3 regions of the Bradyrhizobium sp. CCBAU 25360 genome follow, and region 1 is predicted to be linked to each of the others. Evidence: riboswitches for the same ligand, from Rfam matches in the RefSeq annotation. Region 1 holds a riboswitch; each other region holds the start of a gene.
The links. A riboswitch is a leader RNA that binds a small molecule or an ion and turns the genes downstream of it on or off. The one in region 1 is predicted to bind cobalamin.

Region 1 (4,198 bases):
CTGGCGCAATCGCGGATTGAACGTGCAGTGCTTCAAGAGCGGTCCCGATTACATCGATCCCGCCTTCCACGCCGCCGCCACGGGGCGCGCTTCCGTCAACGTCGATAGCTGGGCGATGGACCGCGGGGGCATCGCCCATCTCGTCAGCCGCGGCGCGGACGCCGATGTCGTGCTCGCCGAGGGATCGATGGGCCTGTTCGACGGCGTCGCCGCGCGCGGTGTCTCCGGCACCGGTGCCACCGCCGACATTGCGGAGATGCTGGGCTGGCCGGTGGTGCTGGTGATCGATCCTTCCGGTCAGGCGCAGACCGCGGCGGCGATCGCCGCGGGACTTCGCGATTATCGCCCCGGTGTGCGCCTTGCGGGCGTCGTGCTCAACCGCGTTGCCAGCCCGCGCCACGAAGACCTCGTGCGGCGTGCGCTCAACGATTCCGGCATTGCCGTGTTCGGCGCGCTGCCGCGTCATGCCGAGATCAGCCTGCCGAAGCGACATCTCGGCCTGGTGCAGGCCGAAGAGCAGGGCGAGATCGGCAAGCTGATCGACGAGGCCGCGCGCTTCGTCGCCGAGCATGTCGATCTCGATGCGGTGCTGCGATCGGCTGCCAGCTGGTCGCCGCAACCTGCCGCGAATGGGCTGAACGTGACACCGCCGGGGCAGCGCATCGCGCTGGCCCGCGATGCGGCGTTCTCCTTCGTCTATCCGCATATGCTGGAAGCCTGGCGCCGGGCGGGCGCGGAGATCTCGACATTCTCGCCGCTCTCCGATGAAGCGCCTGACGCGAGCGCCGATGTGTGCTGGCTGCCCGGCGGTTATCCCGAGTTGCATGCCGGCAAGATCGCGGCCAATGCGCGTTTTCGCAGCGGCCTGCGCGCCTTCGCCGAAACGCGGCCGGTGCACGGCGAATGCGGGGGCTATATGGTGCTGGGAACCGCTTTGACCGATGCGGACGGAATCCGCCACGAGATGACAGGCCTGCTTGGCCTGGAGACGAGCTTTGCCAAACGCCGCATGCATCTCGGTTATCGTCTGGCCGAACTCGCCGCGCCGATGCCGGGACATCGCTCCGGCGCGCGCCTGCGCGGCCACGAATTCCACTATTCGACCATTCTTGCCCAGCCTGATACGCCGCTGGCGGTCGTGCATGATGCGACTGGCGCAGTCATCGCCGAGACCGGCTCGCAGCGCGGCCACGCCACCGGCACCTTCTTTCATCTGATCGCGGAGGACCGGTGAGCGGATTCGTCTCCTTCATCTCCGCCGGGCCCGGCGACCCCGAGCTTCTCACGCTCAAGGGCGCCGCGCGGCTGCGCGAAGCCGACGTCGTGCTCTATGACGATCTTGCCTCTGGCGCGATCCTCGATCTCGCCCGGCCAGGCGCCAATCTCGTCGCGGTGGGGAAACGGGCAGGGCGTCCCTCGACCAAGCAGCACCACGTCAACCGCCTGCTGGTCGACTATGCGGCGACAGGCGCACGCGTGGTGCGGCTCAAGTCGGGCGACGCCGGCATTTTCGGCCGGCTCGAGGAAGAACTTGAGACGCTGCGTGAGGCCGGCATCGGCTACGAGATCGTTCCCGGCGTGACATCGGCCTGCGTTGCCGCGGCGCAAGCCGGCATTCCCCTGACCCGGCGCCATACCTCGCGCCGGGTGCAGTTCGTGACCGGGGCTGATGTCACCGGCGCGTTGCCGCCTAACCTGAACTGGGGGGCACTGGCCGACCCGGAAGCGACGACCGTGGTCTATATGGGCCGGCGCACCTTCCCAGCGCTTGCTGCAAAATTGATCGCGCACGGCCTCGCCCCAACCACGCCGGCATTGTTCGCCGAATCCCTCGGACGCCCCGACGAACGGCTGGTCCGCACCACCATCGCCGAGCTTGCCGAGCAGCTTGCGCGCGGCGGCGCCGCCTCGACGGCCGCCGTGATCCTGTTTGGGGCGCTGGCGGGGGATTATCCGTCATGACGGCCCTGGCCGCCGTTCGCCCCTTGACGCAGGCTCAGCGAAAGGGGCACACAAGAGAGGCATGGTGCTCGACGCGGCGCAAAGCGCCGGAGCATAATCGGGAATGGGGATGGGCGGACCCAGTTGCGGCGCCCAAAACCCCAGCCGCCCCCGCGACTGTAAGCGGTGAGGGACTCCGATCAGCCACTGGGCCGCAAGGTCCGGGAAGGCCGGAAATCCCGGGGAACCGCGAGCCAGGAGACCGGCCCTGCACGTTTTGAGGCCAAGGCCGTCGGGTGTGACGGCAGGAAGGAAATTGAGCCATGCATATCGAACCCGGCATAGTGACGGGCGCCAAGCTCGTGTTGAGTTACGCAACCGGCATCGCCGCAGGCGGCGTTGCGCTGAAGCTCGCGGTGGAGACCGTGCGTGAGCAGGGCATCACGTCGTTCGCGGCGCGGACGCTCGCCACCACAGTCCTCGTCTTCACCTTCTTCGAGATCCTGCCGCACTTCCCGGTCGGCGTCTCCGAGGTGCACTTCATTCTCGGCTCGACACTGTTCCTGCTGTTCGGCGCGGCGCCTGCGGCCTTCGGCCTTGCGTTCGGTCTGCTGCTCCAGGGCGTGTTCTTCGAGCCCGCTGACATCCCGCAATACGGCATGAACATCACCACGCTGCTGGTGCCGCTGTTCGCGATTCAGGCGATCGCCACACGGATCATTTCGCGCAACACCGCCTATGTTGATTTGAAGTATCGGCAGGCCCTGGCGCTTTCGACGACCTATCAGGCCGGTGTGATCGCCTGGGTGGCGTTCTGGGCGCTCTATGGCTCCGGTTTTGCCATGACCAATCTCGCCAACATCGCGACGTTCGCGGCGTCCTATGCGCTGGTCATCGTGATCGAGCCGCTCGCCGATCTCGCGGTGCTGGCACTGGCGAAGTCGCTGCGCGGCGTCACCGCGCCCGGCCTCGTCACCCCGCGCCTGCACAACGCGGCCTGAGAGACAAGCGAGCGGGCGGCCGCAAGGGCCGCCCGTCGCGTTCGCGATGTTCACGCTCTCCCTGATAGGCATCGGTTGCGGCGATCCCAACCAGCTCACGCGCGCGGCTGTTCGAGCGATCAACGCCGCTGATCTCGTCCTGATCCCGCGCAAGGGGACGGCGAAGTCCGATCTCGCCGATCTCAGGCGGACGATCTGCGCGGACGTGCTCACCAGCGACGAGACAATCATTGCCGAATTCGATCTTCCCGTGCGCGACGCTGGTGAAGCTGACTATCGCAAGGGCGTGGACGATTGGCACGATGCGGTTGCCGCGACCTGGTCGAAAGCGATCGCAAACCATCTCGAGGGTGAGGGCAAGGTTGCGCTGCTGATCTGGGGCGATCCCTCGCTCTATGACTCCTCGCTGCGTATTGCACGACGGCTCAATCCGTTGCCGACGATCGAAGTCGTGCCCGGTATCACCTCGATCCAGGCGCTGTGCGCGGCCCATGCGCTGCCGCTCAACGATATCGGCGAGCCCTTTCTGGTCACGACGGGGCGGCGCTTGCGCGAAGGCGGCTGGCCGCAAGGTGTCGACACCGTGGTGGTGATGCTCGACGGCGGCACGGCGTTCCAGTCGCTTGATCAAGCCGGGATTCAAATCTATTGGGGCGCCTATCTCGGCATGCCCGACCAGATCGTCATGTCAGGCGTGCTCGCCGAGGTCGGCCCGCGCATCGTGGCGTTGCGTGAGGAGGCGCGCGAACGGCACGGCTGGATCATGGATAGCTACGTTCTCAAGCGCAGGCCGTAAGCGAGGCAGCATGCTCCCCGAATGGGTCACCCGAAACTGCCCCGACGTCTCCGCCGTCCATCGCGAGGCGGCCATCGCGCGGCAGGCGCAACTGACAAAGCCGACCGGTGCACTCGGCCGGCTGGAGCAGCTCGCAATCGAGCTTGCGGGCCTGCAGGCGACCGAGCAGCCGCGTGCCGCGCGGGTGCCGATCATCATCTTCGCCGGCGACCACGGCATCGTCGCGCAGGGCGTCTCGGCCTATCCGCAAGCCGTGACCATCGCGATGATGGCGAATTTTGCCTCCGGCGGTGCCGCGATCTCGGTGCTGGCGCGTGAGCTTGGCTCGAGCCTGGAGGTGGTCGACGCCGGCACGCTGGCACAGGACGAGATGGCAGGAATTGTCACCGACAAGCCGCGCCACGGCACACGCGATTTCAGCGTCGAAGCCGCTCTCGCACCCGCCGAGCTGGCGTTTGCC
Region 2 (4,198 bases), on a different contig from region 1:
GGAAGCACTCTCCGGCCCAATCGAGATAGGCCTTCCACTCCGATCGGCGCAAGGGCAATCCTTCGCGAAGTGCAGCTTCGTCGATCTGTATCATGCCCGCACCGGCATTCTCGAGGTCGCGCACTTCGTCGCGGATCGCAAGCGCAAGCTGACGGCAGACCTCGCTCCTAGGAATATCATCGCGAACAAACGACCAGTTCAGGATCGTCACCGGTCCGGTCAACATCGCCTTCATTGGCTTGCTAGTTAGTGATTGCGCGTAACGCCACCAGTCCACAGTGATCGGCTTCGACCGCACTACATCGCCAAACAGGATCGGGGGCCGGACGCAGCGCGAACCATAAGACTGTACCCATCCCTTCCTGGTAAATAGGAAGCCGGCGAGTTGCTCGCCAAAGTACTGCACCATGTCATTGCGCTCAAATTCGCCGTGCACGAGGACGTCAAGACCGATGTCCTCCTGCCAACGTACGGCGCGGGCTATCTCCTCCTTGATGAACCTATCGTATTGCTCGTCGCTCAGCGCGCCTCGCGCATGCGCCGCCCGAGCATTTCTGACTTCTGTGGTCTGAGGAAACGATCCGATCGTCGTGGTGGGAAAAGCTGGTAGTCCAAAGCGTGCCCTTTGGATCTCGGAACGACGTGCAAACGGACTTGCGCGCCGGCGCATCGTCTGGTCGATTGCGCTCATCCGGGCAGCGACATTGGCATCATGGATCTTCGGCGAAGTCCGCCGGGCAGTCGCAGCGCATTCCGAATCGGCAAGAGCGAGCCCGACATTTTGGTCGCCAGCGAGTGCTCGCGCCAGGATCGCAAGCTCACGCATCTTCTGAACAGAGAAAGCAAGCCAGCTCTTGACGTCGGACGTGAGCCCGGTCTCGAGTTCAACATCGACCGGCACATGAAGCAGCGAGCAGGATGGAGCGAGCTGTACACGGTGCTTGCCGAGCTTCGCAATCGCGGGCTCCAACCGCCGACGGAGCGACGACAGATTCGATCGCCACACATTCCGGCCGTCGATGACACCGAGCGACGTTACGAGATCTCTTCGACCGACAGCAATGATCTGATCCAACAACTCTGGCGCTCGAACCAGGTCAACGTGCAGACCCGAGACTGGGAGGCTCAAGGCGGTATCCAAATTGTCGCCTAGGTCGCCGAAATAGCTGGCAACCATGATCTTGATAGCCGGTCCCTCTTTTGCGAACCGCTTATAAGCATGTAGCAGTGATTTTCGTACCGCTTCGTCCAGATCAAGGACCAGGCAGGGCTCGTCAAACTGAACCCAACTTGCCCCTCGTTCGGCCAATTCATGCAGAACCTCAATATAGATCGGTATCAAATCATCTAGTAGGGATAGGGGCTGGAACGCGCCATCGGCACTCTTGCCGAGTTTTAGGAATGTGACGGGCCCGATCAGGACAGGGCGGGTCTGAAAGCCGAGAGCCTTTGCTTCCTCATACTCTTCGATGGGTTTGCGAGAGCAAAGTCTGAACGCCTGTCCCTTGTAAAACTCGGGAACCATGTAGTGGTAGTTGGTATCAAACCACTTAGTCATTTCCTGCGCGGGTGCGCCAGACCCCCGCTGGCGGAGACCGCAACTCGTATCCTGGTCGTCGCATTGTGATCCGCGAGCCATGGCGAAGTACGTCTTGAGGGAAACGTAGTCTCCTTTCGAGGCGTAGATCTCCGGGATAGCACCAACCATGACACTTGTATCGAGCACCTGATCATACAGCGAGAAGTCATTCGACGGAATGATCGTGACGCCGAGAGATTTCTGACGAGCCCAGTTAGCTGCGCGCAGCCCGGATGCGTCCTCGAGCAATTGCTGTTCGCTGATCTTTCCCGCCCAGTAGCTTTCGAGAGCGAGTTTGAGCTCACGCCTTGGACCGATGCGTGGCGTCCCGAGCGTAGCAACCGGAAGAGAGAGAAGAGACATAGTGTTAACCCCTGTTGGGGACAAAGGCCATGGCGGACGCAGGCAGAGGAAGTCGCGCATGCGACGGCTGCTTGGCGCACCACCGAGACACCCCGCCCGTGGACCAATACATCGTCGGGGCAGGTCTCCTGGCTTGCTGGTCATCGCTGCTGTCCGGCCTTCCCGAAGCCGTGCTGGCTTCAGTGACATCGTTGGACAGTAGCTCGCCGCTCACAGTTGCGGGGGCAGCGCCGGCATTTGCACCGGCTTCCCTCTTAGCTCCGGATCAAGTGGGATTCGGAGAACCTCGACGACTTGGATTATCGACAGGAGGACTCTTCCGTCAACCTCTCAGATCATGTGCCAAGCTAATCTGCGACATCTAGGCGAATAACCGTGCCTTTCTATGAGCAGCGCAATCTAGCAACATACGGGACGAGCAGGTTGACTTGCGTGCTAACCAGACTTCAAAGTTCATCGATTAAGTCGGCTTCGTGTCGCCAGCCATCATGTAGGCCGCACGCCGACGCCAACGATCGCGTACCAGACGGTTCAATGACGGCAAACGCACTTGAAAGGATCCACAAACTGCGGCCGATACACTGAATGGAAACATCGAAGCGTGCGCAGGTTGGAAAGTCGACAAGAGGGACATAAAACCCGTGCAACTCTCCGCCCTCTCCCTGGCACAAAGAATGCAAGCCGCTCGACATACCCAGTCTCTCTTGCTCGGTATGTCCAGCTCAGCCAATTGAAGCTGTCGCGGGCTAGGGAAGTTAGCGGCGCGTGACATAGAGGGGAGCGGCTGCCCGCGCGGGATAGCCACGGGTGCCCCGTCGCCTCTCCGTAAACTTCTTGCGCCCGCTCATAGCAGCTTCAAGGTTGCCAGCTTTGAAAGATGTACGGATGAAACGCGATAGGCCGAGGGTTATGAAGAGAATGTCGGGAAGACCCGCGCTATGGCTTGCCCTGGGCGGACTTCTAATGTGCCTAGCCTGGCCGGCTGCCATGAGCAACACCATTGGCGCCAGCGACAACCCACTTGTCGAAAGACTCAAGTCAACGTGGCGAGCGCAAGATGGTGAGACGATAGAACAAATCATCTCCAATGTCTCGAAGGTGGCACAGTTCGTCCCTCAGATGTGGGGGGTCGTTGAACTTGGCGAAAACGACTATGTTTTCGTTTCGTGGACCAGGCACCGAGACAACAAATCAGACGAACAGTACGCTATCACCTGGAAAGTCGCGCTCGACGGTACGATTGAGCTTGCGTCAACCTATGCGAAGCCGATGGAATTGGGCTGGCGTGCCCTAGCGCTCTCGTTGATCGCCAAAGAAGTCGCAGATGGTGAAAGGGACGCAAACTTTAGCTTTCTGCATGATCCAAGTAACTTCAACTTTGTGACTACGCCGCAAGGCCGGCTCGGCGATCTTCTGCGGCAGGGCCGATGCACTATCATTGAACCTGTTGGGGTAGACTACTTACCCAAGCAGAATGACAAGCCGAACGAGAAAGGCGATCTATGGCGCATTCTGCTCTTGGTGAATTGCGATATCCAAGGACCACGTTATTTTACACACAACGGGGTCATCACTTTCGAGAAGAGCGAAGGCCAAGATTGGGAGCCACAATCCTCTTTTGCCAAGCGCATCGCGAAATTTCCTCCGGGCTCCTGGTTTCAACGGACCGAGCCAAAGGAAGAGGAAGACTTAGGGGACCGAAGGCCTTAGTAGACGGCCGCGCAGAGCAACATCGCACCGCAGCTGCCGTACGGTCGAAAGCCTCGTACCAACTGCAAGACATACCCGCTCCGCAGTTGCGTTGCTTACGGCTCCGCAATAGTCCGGCTGCCCTTCTCGCAGCAGTTCGGCCTGCCCTACGAAAGGTCAAGCAGCATGATACTTTTCCGCCAGGTGTCGAGCTCAGCGGCGCGTACTAGGACGCGGACTCATTAAGGCGCATCCATAGCCTGATTGACGCGAGTTGAACGAATGCGAGGTAGTTGGCAGCGAGCCTGTCGTAGCGCGTCGCCACCCGACGACATTGTTTGATCCTATTGAAGAACCGCTCGACCTGCTTGCGAGCACGATAGAGATAGGGGCTGAAGCAGATCGGATCGCTGCGATTGCTTTTCGGCGGGATGTTCGCCCACGCACCCTTCTTCCTGGCAAGCTCCCTGATCCAGTCCGCGTCATAGCCACGATCGGCAAGCAGCATTGACCCGGATTTCAGACGAGACAGCAGTTTTCCGGCGAGTCGAACGTCATGGGCCTCAC
Region 3 (4,198 bases), on a different contig from region 1:
CCCGGCGCCGCGGTTCTGCTCAAAGCTCGCATCGTAATAGTCGATGCCGGTCAGAAGCTGCGACGGCATGCCGAGCAGCAGGCTCTTCACGCTGAGCCGCGGCGTGATCGACCATGTCGTCAGATGGGAACCGACATAGGTCGACGAGAAGAAAGCCGGAACCGGCGTCGGGCTGGAAAAGAACGCACTCTGCTGCTTCTTGTCGCGCACGCCGCCGTCGACGATGAGATCGACGCCGTTGACCAGGGTCTTGGTGAACCCGGCGGTCGCGCCAATACCCTGCTGGTTGGCATAGTTGAACGGCGTGCTGGTCCCCCTTCGGTTGGTCGCGACCTCATTGAGGCCGATCGAGGGATCGACGGTGCGGCCGCCCGGCAGTCGCAACTCCTGATTGTCGCCGGTGACGGTGAGAAAGGCCGTCAGGCCTGGCGTGGTGTAGTTGAGATTGCCGACGCCGTTCTGCTGCGAATAACGATTGTTGTCGCGATAGCCATCGGTCCTGACCGTGTTGCCATAGAACGAGGTCGACCACGGACCGGAATTGAGCGAGGTCGAAACGTTGCCGAGTCTGGTGTTGAACGAGCCGAAGCCGGCCTCGATGCGCGCGGTCACGGGCGGTCCGCCGACGCCGTTCCTGGTGACGATGTTGATCACACCGCCGACCGCGTTGTCGCCGTAGAGCACCGCGCCGGAATTGCCGCGCGTCACCTCGATGCGCTCGATGGAATTGAGCGGGATGGTGGAGAGGTCCACCTGCGCCATGTCGACGTCGTTCAGCCGCCGGCCGTTGACCAGCACCAGCGTGTTGGCAGTGGCAAAGGCGCCGAAGCCACGCAGGTCCACGCTGGTCTTGGCGCCGATCTGGCCGCCATAGAACGTCGTGATCTGGGCCCCCGGCGTTTGCGTCGCAATGATCTCGGCGAGCGTCTGCGATGGCGAATGCGCGATATCGGCTGCCGTGATGACGGTCGTCGCGGCCCCGACGATGCCGCCGCTGCCGGCGGCAGCCTCACCGCCGGAGCCGGATGAGCCGGCGCCATTGCCTGCCGGCGCGACATTCGTCCTCACCCCCGCCTCGCCATCGCCGATCGCCCTGGCGCGCGTTCGGTTCTGATCGTCGGACCTGGTCACCTCGATCGGCGGCAATTGCTCGGCAAGCGCCTGCTGGGCGAAGGCGGAGGACAGATCGAGCGAAGGGAAGGAAACGGATGCGAGCAGGCCGACGCTGAGGCGCCTGGCAGCAGGGACAAGACGGGACACAATGGTAACCTCGGTATGACGTCAGTGGCACGTCACAGCGAACGAGGTTTCACGGCAGAGCGATGGATTGCTCCGGTGAAGCCAATGTCTGTACTCCCCGACCGACATCTTCGCGTGTGACCACGGCTGACGGCAGGTCTCCTGGCTCGCGGGTCGTGACCTTGCGTCGCCTTCCCAGGACCGAGATTCCCAGTGGCATGAGACGAAAGATTCACCGCTTACAGTTGCGGGGGCAGCCGTGGCGTTGAGACAAATCCCTGCGTTGGGACAATCCCGCACCACATTCCCTTTTGATCTCCATGAGGAGAACCGTCGCCGATCATTTACGAGCCGTTCGCCCCGGGAGTCAATCGACCGTTGGGTGCCGGCCGCTCAGGTCCGCCCTCGCACCCGTTGCGCCTGGGCCCAGGCGGCAGCGACGTCGCGCGGCGGAACATCGACGCGCTTGATCGGGGTCAATTCGCCGGAGGCCGAGACGATCGCGGTCTCCTCGCGCCGGCAGCGCGTGCAGACAAAGCGCACCTCGTGTGGAGACGCCGTCCAACTCGACCGCTTCACGTTGGCTGCCATCGGCCAGGCATCGCAATGCGAGCACGACACCAGAAACCGGCCGGGATCGAGCATACCCATTTCCATCGGACTCCGCGTCCTGCCCACTTGCTTCAATGATTGACCCATGTGGATCGTTCCGGTGCCCAGGCACCGCCCATTCCACGGGTTGCATCCCTACAAGGCAGAAGGCGGTGCGCTCAGCGCGCGCCCTTGAGGGTGCAGGAGGTCGTGCAGGTGACCGTGGTGCCGCGATCGCACGATTTGCAGGCATTGACGCACTGGTTCATGTCGCGGGGATTGTAGCTGTAGTTCCGCATCGGGCAGGTCGGCGTCGAGCCGGTGATGTCCTGCTCCTGGTCGCAGGCCGCCGTCATGAGCGCGAATATGATCACGGCAACGAGGCGCATGTGATTGCCCTGTCAAGCATGGCAAATGACACTCGCGAGGTGCGCTGCATTGCAGCGAACCCCGGCCTTTCCACCACGAGCGATCGCTCGCGAGGTCAAGGATGCGCGCCAAACCTTAAGAACGGATTGCAGCCGGCGTCAGGCAGCAGCCTTGGTCGCGATCGCCTGCCGCATGTCCACCGCCAGCTGACGGTATTGCTCCGAGAGTTTCAGATAGAACTCGCGCTTGGTGCTGTCGGTGGCGAGCTTGGCGATCAGCTCGCATTCGGCGGTGAGCGTCTCGAACCGTTCCAGCCTGTCCTGAAGTTCCGTCATCGGCGTGTCCCCGTCAAACGCCTCAAGGACATCCAACCTAAGCCCGGGAAATAGGTCACGGCGAACATCGTTATCGAGTAGAAACGTTTTTTCCGGACAGGGCGAGCTGGCGCAACAAAAACGGCTATTTCTGCTCCAGCCGCCAGGCGCCGTCCCACCCCTCTTCCGGCGGCTTGGCCTCGAACTGCGCGATGCGGCCGAGCATCGTGCGCGAGGGGCCGTCGCCGGGGACGGCTTCGAGCGCGGCGTTGAAGGCGGCGCGGGCCTCGTCGAAGCGGCGGGCCCGATAGGCGGCGAGCGCTTCGGCATAATGCGTGCGCAGGCTGTCCTGCGCGCCGGTGAGTGCGCCCGCCCGCGCCATCACCTCGAAGATCGGCTGCGGCGCGCTCTGGCCCGCGACCGCCAGACGATCGATCTCGCGCAATTCGAGCCGCGCTCCGATCGCGTCGGCAGTTGCCTGCGAGATCAGGATGCGGGTTCCGTAGACCTTGTTGACGGCCTCCAGCCGCGAGGCCAGGTTCACGGCGTCGCCCATCACGGTGAAGCTCATCATCAGCTCGGAGCCGATGCTGCCGGTCAGGACCTCGCCGGTGGCGATGCCGATCCGCAGGTCACACGGCGCCGGCATGGCGCGGATGCCGAGCAGGTCGGGCAGCTGCTTCTGCAGCGCGGGCACCTGGTCGACCATCTCGGTTGCGGCGATGCCGGCCAGGAGCGCCTGCTCGTCCTCCTCGATGAAGGGCGGGCCCCAATAGGACATGATGGCGTCGCCGATATATTTGTCGATGATGCCGCGATTACCCCTGATCGGTCCGGACATCACCGTGAAATAGTGGTTCATCACCCTGACGAGGCCGCGCGGGGTCATGCCCTCGCTCATCGAGGTGAAGCCGCTCATGTCGCAGAACATGATGGTCATGACCCGGCGCTCGCCGTCGATCGCGACCTCGGGCCGGTCGATCAGCCCCTGCACCACCTTGGGATCGATGTAGCGGCCAAAGGTCTCGCGGATGCGCTCGTTGTGCCTGAGCTGCTCGGTCATGCGGTTGAAAGCCGCGGCGAGCTCGCCGATCTCGTCCTGCGTGGAGACGGTGATGGTCTTGTCGAAGCGGCCGGCCTCGACCTCGCGGGTGCCGGCGAGCAGCAGCCGCACCGGGCGCGTGATGCCGCTGGACACCAGGAGCGCAAAGGCAAAGCCGACGATCGCCGCGAGCAACGTCACGATGCCAGAGACGATGATCGCTTGGTGCTGATGGCCGATCACCTGCGACGTGCTGGCGAAGACCTGCTTGAGCATGTCGGCCCGGATCGCATCGATCTTCTGGTTGAACTGGTCGCGCAGCGCGTCGATATGCTCGAGCGTGATGCGCGCTTCCGCCATCTGCTGTGCGTCGATCTGGTTGAGGAGTTTCGCGTGGCTCTCCTTCTGATCGCGGCGCAGCTCGCCGACGGCGGTCTCGATGCGGGTCTCGATCCGTGCCAGCGCGGCGTTGTCGGACGGCGTGCGAGGGTCGTCTATGATCGCGTTGATCAGCTTGCGCGCGCGCTCGGCCTCCTCCTCGATCTTGCGGTCGGCGTCCTCGAACTCGCGAAGGCGCGCCGCATAGGCCTCCTCGTCCGAGGACGCCTGCATCTTCGTCATGATCATCCGCCGCAGCGCCACC

Region 2: another riboswitch for cobalamin. It lies ahead of metE (5-methyltetrahydropteroyltriglutamate--homocysteine S-methyltransferase); the one in region 1 lies ahead of XH81_RS25900 (energy-coupling factor ABC transporter permease).
Region 3: another riboswitch for cobalamin. It lies ahead of XH81_RS13460 (TonB-dependent receptor); the one in region 1 lies ahead of XH81_RS25900 (energy-coupling factor ABC transporter permease).

The regions. Positions count from the first base shown of each region.
Region 1 is NZ_LBJA01000042.1:389,442-393,639, forward strand. It holds gene XH81_RS25890 (cobyrinate a,c-diamide synthase) at 1-1,234, shown strand, start outside; gene cobA (uroporphyrinogen-III C-methyltransferase) at 1,231-1,962, shown strand; cobalamin riboswitch at 2,008-2,226, shown strand; gene XH81_RS25900 (energy-coupling factor ABC transporter permease) at 2,265-2,942, shown strand; gene cobF (precorrin-6A synthase (deacetylating)) at 2,989-3,738, shown strand; gene cobT (nicotinate-nucleotide--dimethylbenzimidazole phosphoribosyltransferase) at 3,749-4,198, shown strand, end outside.
Region 2 is NZ_LBJA01000001.1:827,462-831,659, forward strand. It holds gene metE (5-methyltetrahydropteroyltriglutamate--homocysteine S-methyltransferase) at 1-1,942, opposite strand, end outside; cobalamin riboswitch at 2,044-2,246, opposite strand; gene XH81_RS03680 (nodulate formation efficiency C protein) at 2,930-3,652, shown strand; one part of gene XH81_RS03685 (IS5 family transposase) at 3,858-4,198, opposite strand, start outside.
Region 3 is NZ_LBJA01000036.1:110,085-114,282, reverse strand. It holds gene XH81_RS13460 (TonB-dependent receptor) at 1-1,260, opposite strand, end outside; cobalamin riboswitch at 1,375-1,589, opposite strand; gene XH81_RS13455 (hypothetical protein) at 1,633-1,896, opposite strand; gene XH81_RS13450 (hypothetical protein) at 2,010-2,219, opposite strand; gene XH81_RS13445 (hypothetical protein) at 2,358-2,534, opposite strand; gene XH81_RS13440 (adenylate/guanylate cyclase domain-containing protein) at 2,659-4,198, opposite strand, start outside.